2 regions of the Bradyrhizobium sp. WYCCWR15520 genome follow, and region 1 is predicted to be linked to the other one. Evidence: predicted binding sites of a transcription regulator. Region 1 holds the regulator's gene; the other holds the start of a gene.

Region 1 (4,208 bases):
CGTCTCCTGCGATGAATTCGGCTGCGTGATGCCGTCCGTCGGCGGCGGCCTGGTCGCGCAGGCGTTCAGGCCCGAGGCGCTGGCGGACGACTGCGAGCGCGCGGCGCTCATTGTGACCCTGCGGCAGGCGCCCGCTTCCTGCGCGGCTTCCGTGATCGATGCCGAGCGGCTGCGGCGGCAGGGCGCCATGACGCTGCGACGAGGCCGCGAGGGATTTGTCGTCGAGGCGGTGAAGCCGCGAGGGATCGACCGCCCCTGGTCGCCGGCCGTTGCCGACGCGGGAGAGGTCGACGCCAACGTTCTGGCCCCGCGCGTCGTGCCGCCTCGCGCCGTCGATGCGACGCCAGCCGAGGCGGACCTTCAGGCGGAAGAGTAGGCGGATTTCAATGCTCGTCGATTGGGGGGCTGGACGGATGGGCCGGTATCTCGAACGCGCCGAGGTGGAATTCCTCCGGCGCGTCGGGGGATGACGGCAGGTTGACCAGCGTGAAAGACGCTTCGGGGAATTGCTGCCAGATCGCGAGGTCTTCGGCCGTGATGGTGAGCCAGCCATATCTGAACATGTAACGTCCGGGCTCGGTGACGCGTCCAGCCCTTTGCCATGTGACTTTGTTGACCACCGGTTGCCCCCTCGGTGCCGAATTTTGAAAAACGCATCACCATGATCCGCCGGCCTGGACCGGCGGATCGCATCCACGTGGCGTCTATCCGGTCACGATCGAAGCGGCCGGACGTGCTTCCGTCACCTTCGGTGCGCGCTCGCCACCGGTCTGAACCACCGGCAATTGCAGCACGGTTGCGCGCTGGCCTTCGCAAAGCTGCGTCACCAGCACATGGCTTCCATCAGGAAATTCGATCGCGTCATGATGACGGTCGGCGACTTCGGGTTCGATCTGATTGAATTTGCCGACCCGCCAGTCGGTGGTTCGCGTCCAGATCCAGCGGTTGTCGTATTTGACGTCCTCGGCGAACGCCAGTTCGGTGCCGGGAAGCATGCAGACCGCCACTGCTGGTTCGCGTTCCGACGCAAAGCCGCGGGTCGATGTACCGCGGAACGTCGTGGTGATCAGCGTCTCGCCGACCTGGGCAGGCCGGGTAGCCACAGCATGCAGGCTATAGTCACACATCGGATGGCTCCCTCATTTGAGATAGCTGACCCGTGTCTTCAAGGAGGCACAGGCCCCTATCAGAGTGGACATGGCGCAGAGCCTTTTCTTTTTTCTGGGCAATTCTGCGACTGGCGCGCTGCGCCACATTCACAAACGCGCTAACGTGCCTTGGTTCCAATCGTTCAACAAAAAACCCCGGCGAAGGGCCGGGGCTCTTTTCCGTCATGTCCACGGACGGCACACCGGTCAGTATTTGCGGTAAAGGCCGATCAGCTTGCCCTGAATCCGGACCCGGTTCGGCGGCAGGATGCGGACTTCATAGGCGGCGTTGGCGGGCTCCAGCGCGATCGAGGCGCCGCGGCGGCGGAAGCGTTTTAGCGTAGCTTCCTCCTCGTCGATCAGTGCCACCACGATGTCGCCGGTGTCGGCGGTCTCGTTGCGCTGGATCAGCGCCATGTCGCCGTCGAGGATGCCGGCCTCGACCATGGAATCGCCGCGTACTTCGAGCGCGTAGTGCTCGCCGGAGCCGAGCATGTCGGGCGGCACGCTGATGGTGTGGCTGCGAGTCTGCAGCGCCTCGATCGGCGTACCGGCGGCGATCCGGCCCATCACGGGCACCGCGACCGGGCGATTGCCGTCATCCTCGGCGGCGGGCACGCTCACCGTGCGCTTGCCGAGCGTGCCTTCAATGACGCTCGGCGTGAAGCCGCGGCGGCCGTTGCCGGCAGCCGCAAGCTCCGGCAGCTTGATGACCTCGATGGCGCGGGCGCGGTTGGGCAGCCGGCGGATGAAGCCGCGCTCCTCCAGCGCCGTAATGAGGCGGTGGATTCCGGATTTCGAGCGCAGGTCGAGCGCGTCCTTCATTTCGTCGAAGGAGGGCGGTACGCCAGCCTCTTTCAGCCGTTCATTGATGAAACGCAGAAGTTCGTACTGTTTGCGCGTAAGCATCGCGAGCAATCCCCCGGTTGGCGTCGTCGTTTCGAATCTTCAGCGCTCGGATGGCGGGAGTCCCCAAATCCCAGGCAGAGACACCAGCAGTCGAAACAAATCATGAACGGACACTATATGTTCGATATGTGTTCCGCAACCACTTAATTTCAGGTGAACGCGTCAGGGTTTCTGTCCAAGACGTGTCTTGAGGCGCGTCTTGGGGCGTCATTCCGGCAGCCGCAGCAGCTCGCAAGGCGCCCCCTTGGCGGCCGCCGGCGCGAACGGCGGACGTATCACTAATGCCTGTGCCGCAGCGAGATTCCCCAATAGCGAAGAGTCCTGATGGTTCACCGGCACGGCGACCAGCGTGCCGTCTTCGCGCGCTTCGAGGCGTGCGCGTAGATAGTCCTCGCGCTGGTCGTTGGCGGCGAGGTCGCGGCCGAGCAGGGCGCTTTCTCTGACGTGATGAACGTGGTCGCGGCCCGACAATGCGCGAATCAGCGGCACCAGAAACAGGAAGCCGCAGACATAGGAGGAGACAGGATTGCCGGGCAGGCCGATCACCCGCATCGCGCCGAGCCGCCCGTGCATCATCGGCTTGCCCGGCCGCATCGCGATCCGCCAGAACGCCATGGCGACGCCCTCGGCCTCCAGCGAGTGCTTGACGAGGTCGTGGTCCCCGACCGAGGCGCCGCCCATGGTGATCAGGATGTCCGCGCCAGCCTCGCGGGCGCGGCGGATGCCTTGCGTGGTCGCGGCGACAGTGTCGGCGGCGATGCCGAGATCGACGACGTCGGCCCCCTCGGCCCGCGCCAGCGCCCGCAGGCCATAGCCGTTGGAATAGACGATCTGGCCAGGACCGGGGCTTGCCCCCGGCATCACCAGCTCGTCGCCGGTCGCGAGCACAGCGACCTTCGGGCGGCGTTGCACCGCTAGCTCCGGATAGTTCATGCCGGCGGCGAGCGACAGGTCGCGGTCAGAGAGGCGGCGTCTGCGTTTGAGCAGGACGTCACCCTCGCGAAAGTCGACGCCGGCGGCACGGATGTGCCGTCCCCGAACGGCGGCTTCCGTGATGGTGATATGATCGCCGTCGGCTGCCGTGTCTTCCTGGATGATGACGGCGTCGGCGCCGTCGGGGATCACGCCGCCGGTGAATATCCGTACCGCCTCGCCCTGGCCGACCTTGCGCTCGAACGGCCGGCCGGCGGCGACCTCGCCGATCACCTTCAGCCGCGCGCTGGCGTCGGCGGCATCAGCCGCACGCACCGCATAGCCGTCCATTGCCGACATCGCCAGCGGCGGCTGCGTCCGCCGCGCGGCGACGTCGCGGGCGAGGATGCGATGATGTGCGGCATCGAGGGCCACCATTTCTTCGGGCAGCGCTATAGCGCCGGCAAGGATCGCAGCAAGCGCATCGGCGACAGGCATCAAGGCCACGGGCAGACCTCCGTCAAATTCCAGCGCTAGATTCCAAGCGCAGTCAGTGCCCTGGCCACGTCATCCGTCGATGTCACGTGGATGGCAGAAAGGCCGCGCGCCCGCGCACCTTCGATATTGGCGGCCGAGTCGTCGAAGAACAGAATCCGCGACGCCGGCACGCCGATCGCCTTTATCACGTGATCATAGGCCTCCGCGTCGGGTTTGCGCAAACCGATGCTGGAGGACAGGAAGATCTCGCGGAAATGGCCGAGCACGCCGGCATAGGCCTGCGAAAAATGCGCGACATGAGCCGGATTGGTGTTGGAAAAGGCATAAAGCGGCAGGCGCTTGGCCGCGCCGGCCAACAGCGGTGCGATGCCCGGCATCTCGCCGGTGAAGATCGCGTTCCAGCCTTCGAGGAACTGGGCGTCGGTAATGCCGATGCCGAGCGATTGCCGCAGGTTCGCAAAGAACGCGGCGTCGTCGATCCGGCCGGTCTCGTGATGCTTGAAACTGTCGTTGACGACGAAGCGGCTGGTGAGGTCGGCGGGCGCGCAGCCCGCATGCCCCGCCCAGCAGGTCATTACCTGATCAAAGCTGATATCGAGCACGACACGGCCGAGGTCGAACAGCAAGGCGTCGACGGAATGGGGCGCTGGCGGCAAATTCATGGCAGTCGTTTACAAAACTGGACCGGCCTCGGCAACGGCCACGGCGATTTGCGTCCGAGCCCAATCCGGCGCTTAAGCC
Region 2 (4,208 bases), on a different contig from region 1:
GATTTGCCGGAGCCGGAGAGGCCAGTGAACACGACCAGTTTGTCGCGGGGAATCTCGAGATCGACATTCTTGAGATTGTGCTCGCGCGCACCGCGAATCGTGATCGCACGCGATGCGGAGCCGGCGTTCTGTTGGCGCTTCGCCCTTAGCACTTCATCCATATCGGCATTTCCAGGCACGCTTGTCGCGCGCCGCGTTGGGCGCGCATTGCCGGAGCGAACCGGGATCAGGCGCCGATGAGTGAAAGTCGGAACATAGGAAGAACGGCAGGGAATATCCAGTGCCGCGCGCGAATCATCAACGGATTGTTTTGCGCCATCAACGTTTTGGCAGCAGCCGTCAGCAGCGCGAGCCGGAACTCAAAACAAGACGCCTCCGTTCCGGGTCTCGGAACGGAGGCGCGTGCAGCTTCAGTTGAGAAAGCTTAGAAGTGATAGTTCACGCCGACCTGAACGCTGTTCAGGTTGATCGTTCCGACCTGAACGCCGCCCGCGACGGCGTTGCCGAAGTAGGTGCCGCCTTCGAGGCTCTTATAGAGGTACTCGGCCTTGACCGACCATTTCGGTGCGAACATGACCTCAACACCGGCGCCGAGGGTCCAGCCCGAGTGGAAGCGATCGTCCGAGACGCTCACGCCGAGCGCGGTTGCGGTGAAGCGGTTGTCGGACCAGGCGTAGCCGCCGGTGCCGTAGACGAGGACCTGATCGAAGGCGTAGCCGACGCGGCCGCGAACGGTACCCATCGAGCGAATCGTGTAGTCGACCGAGGCGAGACCCCCGAAGAGGCCCACGTTCGCACCCACGTCAGCCCAAGCGGCGTCGGCTTCGAGACCGAGGACGACGTTGCCCATCTGCCAGTTGTAGCCGGCGGTGCCGCCAGCGAATCCGCCGCTCAGCGTGCCGATGCCCGACGAATTCTCCTGGGCGTAGCCGCCCATCGCGCCGAGGTAGAAGCCGGTCCAGTTATTGATCGCAATCGCGGCGGCGGGTGCCTTGGTGTAGGCCCGCGCGGGAAGATCGGCGGCGATCGCGGGCGCCATCCCAAACGCGATCAAACCGGTGGTGGTCAGCAGAATCTTTTTCACTTTCTTTTTCCTTTCGCGGCTCCAACGCAAACTTTCCTCAGCCGTCAATTTGAGGTTGCTCGCGCATATAGCTTGAAGTTCCCGCAAAAGGCTGTCGCCGAAAAACCACATCCGCGGCAAAAGTAGGTACTCTGCAACCGGCGCGGGTGTCGACGAACCCGCGGTACAACCAAACAAAAAGGCCGGCGCAAAGGCCGGCCTTTTCATCTTCGGTGAAGGCGTAGATCAGTACCTCGCAATCACCGGGCCACCCCACCGGTAGTTCACGCGAACGGTGACGAGATCGACGTCCTGGCGGATGCGGTCGCTGCCGAAGGCGAGGCCGCCCACGGTGGTGACGAAGTCGTGGGTGCGGTCCTGCATGAACAAGTGGTTATATTCAATGCCGGCCGACCAGTTGGGGGCAAAGCCGAATTCGATGCCCGCGCCGACCACGCCACCCCAGCGGGTGTCGTCACCGGTGTTGGCAATCACGACGCCCGAGGCAACATCGCGGATGCGGAAACGATCCGCCGTAACGGCCGCACCGCCCTTGAGGTAGAACAGAACGTTGTTGGCGGCGTAACCGACCTGGCCCGTGATCAGGCCGAACGCATCGATGCGCGACTCGTTGCGGAGCGTCGGATCGAACAGGCTCACATTGTCGCCCCTGAAGTCGGCCCAGTTGCCCTGGCCTTCAAGACCGAACACCCAGGTGCCAGCTTGCCAGCGATAACCGAGCTGACCGCCGGCGGTGCCTCCGGTTGCATCGTGGCAGCCTTCGTGGAAGGCCGGAACTACAGGACCCACGCCATCGTTGGTGAGATCCCAGCACTTGCGGCTGGAACCCCAGCCACCGTTTGCGCCGATGTAGAAGCCTGTCCAATCGTAGACCACGGCGACCGGTGCCGGCGGCGCCTTGGTGATGGGCCGCGCCCGCAGGTCGGCGGCCGCGGCAGGCGCAGCGAACGCGATGAGAGCAACCGTACCTAACAGAAACTTCTTCATCCTCTGATCTCCAGCTCTTGCCCGCTTCCCGTTGGTCCCGAAGCGTTGCCGTGATGACGCGAACGCCCGCGCCGATGGGTAATTCTATATCGCGACTCGCGCAAAAATGGCGTGTCCCGGATGCAACAGGCGAGAGCCAAGTTATATGCACAACACCATGATTATGCTGGTATAATTGGAACAACGGAGGGAACTTTTCGGGTTCCAAGTCGGCTTTCCGTGGGTTCCCGGGGTTCGCCTAGCGGTTGTAACGTCGCGGCCAGGCGCTGGGTGGGGTGTTGGCGGGAACAAAGCTGGAACATGCGGCCGGGCGATGCTATATGTGGATAACCGCCGGCTTGGCGAGGGATCGCCAAGTCAGCGGGGCCTGCGAGCGTATAGGGTCGGGTCGGATGTCCAAAAAGCGGACAGGCGACAGGCCAAGCGACAGGTCAAGAATTGAAGACGTCCGGCGATAGCGGGCCAATGATTTTTGCCGGCGATATCGAGTGGAGAGCGGCGATGGCGGGAAGTGTGAACAAGGTGATTCTGGTCGGTAACCTCGGCAAGGATCCGGAGATTCGACGCACACAGGACGGGCGGCCGATCGCCAATCTGAGCATCGCGACCTCGGAGACCTGGCGCGACAAGGGTACCGGCGAGCGCAAGGAAAAGACCGAATGGCACCGAGTCGTGATCTTCAACGAGGGGCTCTGCAAGGTCGCCGAGCAATACCTGAAGAAGGGCGCCAAGGTTTACATCGAGGGCGCGCTGCAGACCCGCAAATGGACCGACCAGAGCGGCGTCGAGAAATACTCGACCGAAGTCGTGTTGCAGGGATTTAACTCGACCCTGACCATGCTCGATGGCCGCGGCGGCGGTGGAGGCGGCAGCTTCGGCTCCGACGATTCCGGCGATTTCGGCTCCAGCGGTCCGGTCTCTTCGGCGCCGCGGCGGGCGGTGGCGGCCGGCAGCCGCAACAGCGACATGGACGACGACATCCCGTTCTAGCGCAAGGCGCCCGTTTTGGAGCAGGGCCTTGCGGCGCATTGGCTTCGCAAAAAATTCGCTTGCGAGAACGGGCGTTTACGGCTGGTTTACTTAATGTGCCGGCGCAAGAACGATCTACATTCGGCTGAAAGCGCTCGTTGGCGCGTTGCGATCCGAGCGCATGGCCGGTTCGGCGCGCTGTTATCTGCTTAATATTTGCATGAGGTATTTCGCCTAAGCTGCTCCCAGCCTCGAACGCCAACCGGTCTGGAGCGGCCACCATGAGCCTCGCACCGTTGCTGGAGGCCCCCGGCACGATCCCGCTGCACGCCTTCGCAGCGATGGCGGCGTTTGCGCTCGGCATCGTACAGTTCGCCGCGCCAAAGGGGACCTTGCCGCACCGGACCATCGGCTGGATCTGGGTGCTGCTGATGTTTGCGGTCGCAGTCAGCGGGTTCTGGATCCACGAGATCCGCATGTTCGGCCCGTTCAGCCCGATCCATCTGCTGTCGATTTTCACGCCGATCATGCTGGTGTTCGCGGTTCTGCACGCCCGCCGGCACAATGTCGGCGCGCATAAGAAGGCGATGATCTCGATCTTCTTCGGCGCGCTCGTCGTCGCCGGCGTGTTCACGTTCCTGCCGGGACGGATCATGCATGCGGTAGTTTTCGGTCCATAATAGACGGTAATCAGGTGCCGTTTTGGCGCTTCAGTCCAACCCGGAAATGACCGTTCCAGCAGCAGTTGGGAAACCTCCTTGCGATGCCGTAAGTCCATGAAAAAACGAGCGGAAAAACAGCTCCCACTTGAAAGCTTCGGGGTGGTTATCGGACCTCCGATGCGCTATATGATTCCCGACTAAGAACTGACTGGATTTCCCCTTTGTCCGACAACGAAGACGACAAGCCCGGCGAGCCGCCGGAGCGCTCCGATATCCGTCCCGTTTCCATCCTCGACGAGATGAAACGCTCCTACCTCGATTACGCCATGAGCGTGATCGTGGCGCGTGCGCTGCCGGATGCGCGCGACGGATTGAAGCCCGTGCACCGCCGCATTCTCTACTCGATGCATGAGCAGGGACACACGCCGGACAAGAAATACGTCAAATCCGCGCGCGTCGTCGGCGACGTGATCGGTAAGTATCATCCGCACGGCGATCAATCGATT

Evidence for each region. The regulator LexA, encoded in region 1, represses DNA repair genes until DNA is damaged. The targets are predictions, from matches to a motif close to TGTTCNNNNTGTGTTCNG.
Region 2: a site for LexA is predicted at 2,355-2,372, ahead of AC0QUY_RS39500 (single-stranded DNA-binding protein). Genes of this name have one in related genera too.

What each region holds. Positions count from the first base shown of each region.
Region 1 covers NZ_JBWBWM010000001.1:89,199-93,406, reverse strand. Annotated here, with positions in the region: gene AC0QUY_RS00465 (ComEC/Rec2 family competence protein) at 1-376, shown strand, start outside; gene AC0QUY_RS00460 (hypothetical protein) at 384-620, opposite strand; gene AC0QUY_RS00455 (hypothetical protein) at 705-1,127, opposite strand; gene lexA (transcriptional repressor LexA) at 1,356-2,057, opposite strand; gene AC0QUY_RS00445 (molybdopterin molybdotransferase MoeA) at 2,265-3,476, opposite strand; gene AC0QUY_RS00440 (HAD family hydrolase) at 3,503-4,129, opposite strand.
Region 2 covers NZ_JBWBWM010000067.1:8,839-13,046, reverse strand. Annotated here, with positions in the region: gene uvrA (excinuclease ABC subunit UvrA) at 1-161, opposite strand, end outside; gene AC0QUY_RS39510 (outer membrane protein) at 425-1,084, opposite strand; gene AC0QUY_RS39505 (outer membrane protein) at 1,310-2,071, opposite strand; gene AC0QUY_RS39500 (single-stranded DNA-binding protein) at 2,573-3,061, shown strand; gene AC0QUY_RS39495 (DUF2306 domain-containing protein) at 3,322-3,720, shown strand; gene gyrA (DNA gyrase subunit A) at 3,924-4,208, shown strand, end outside.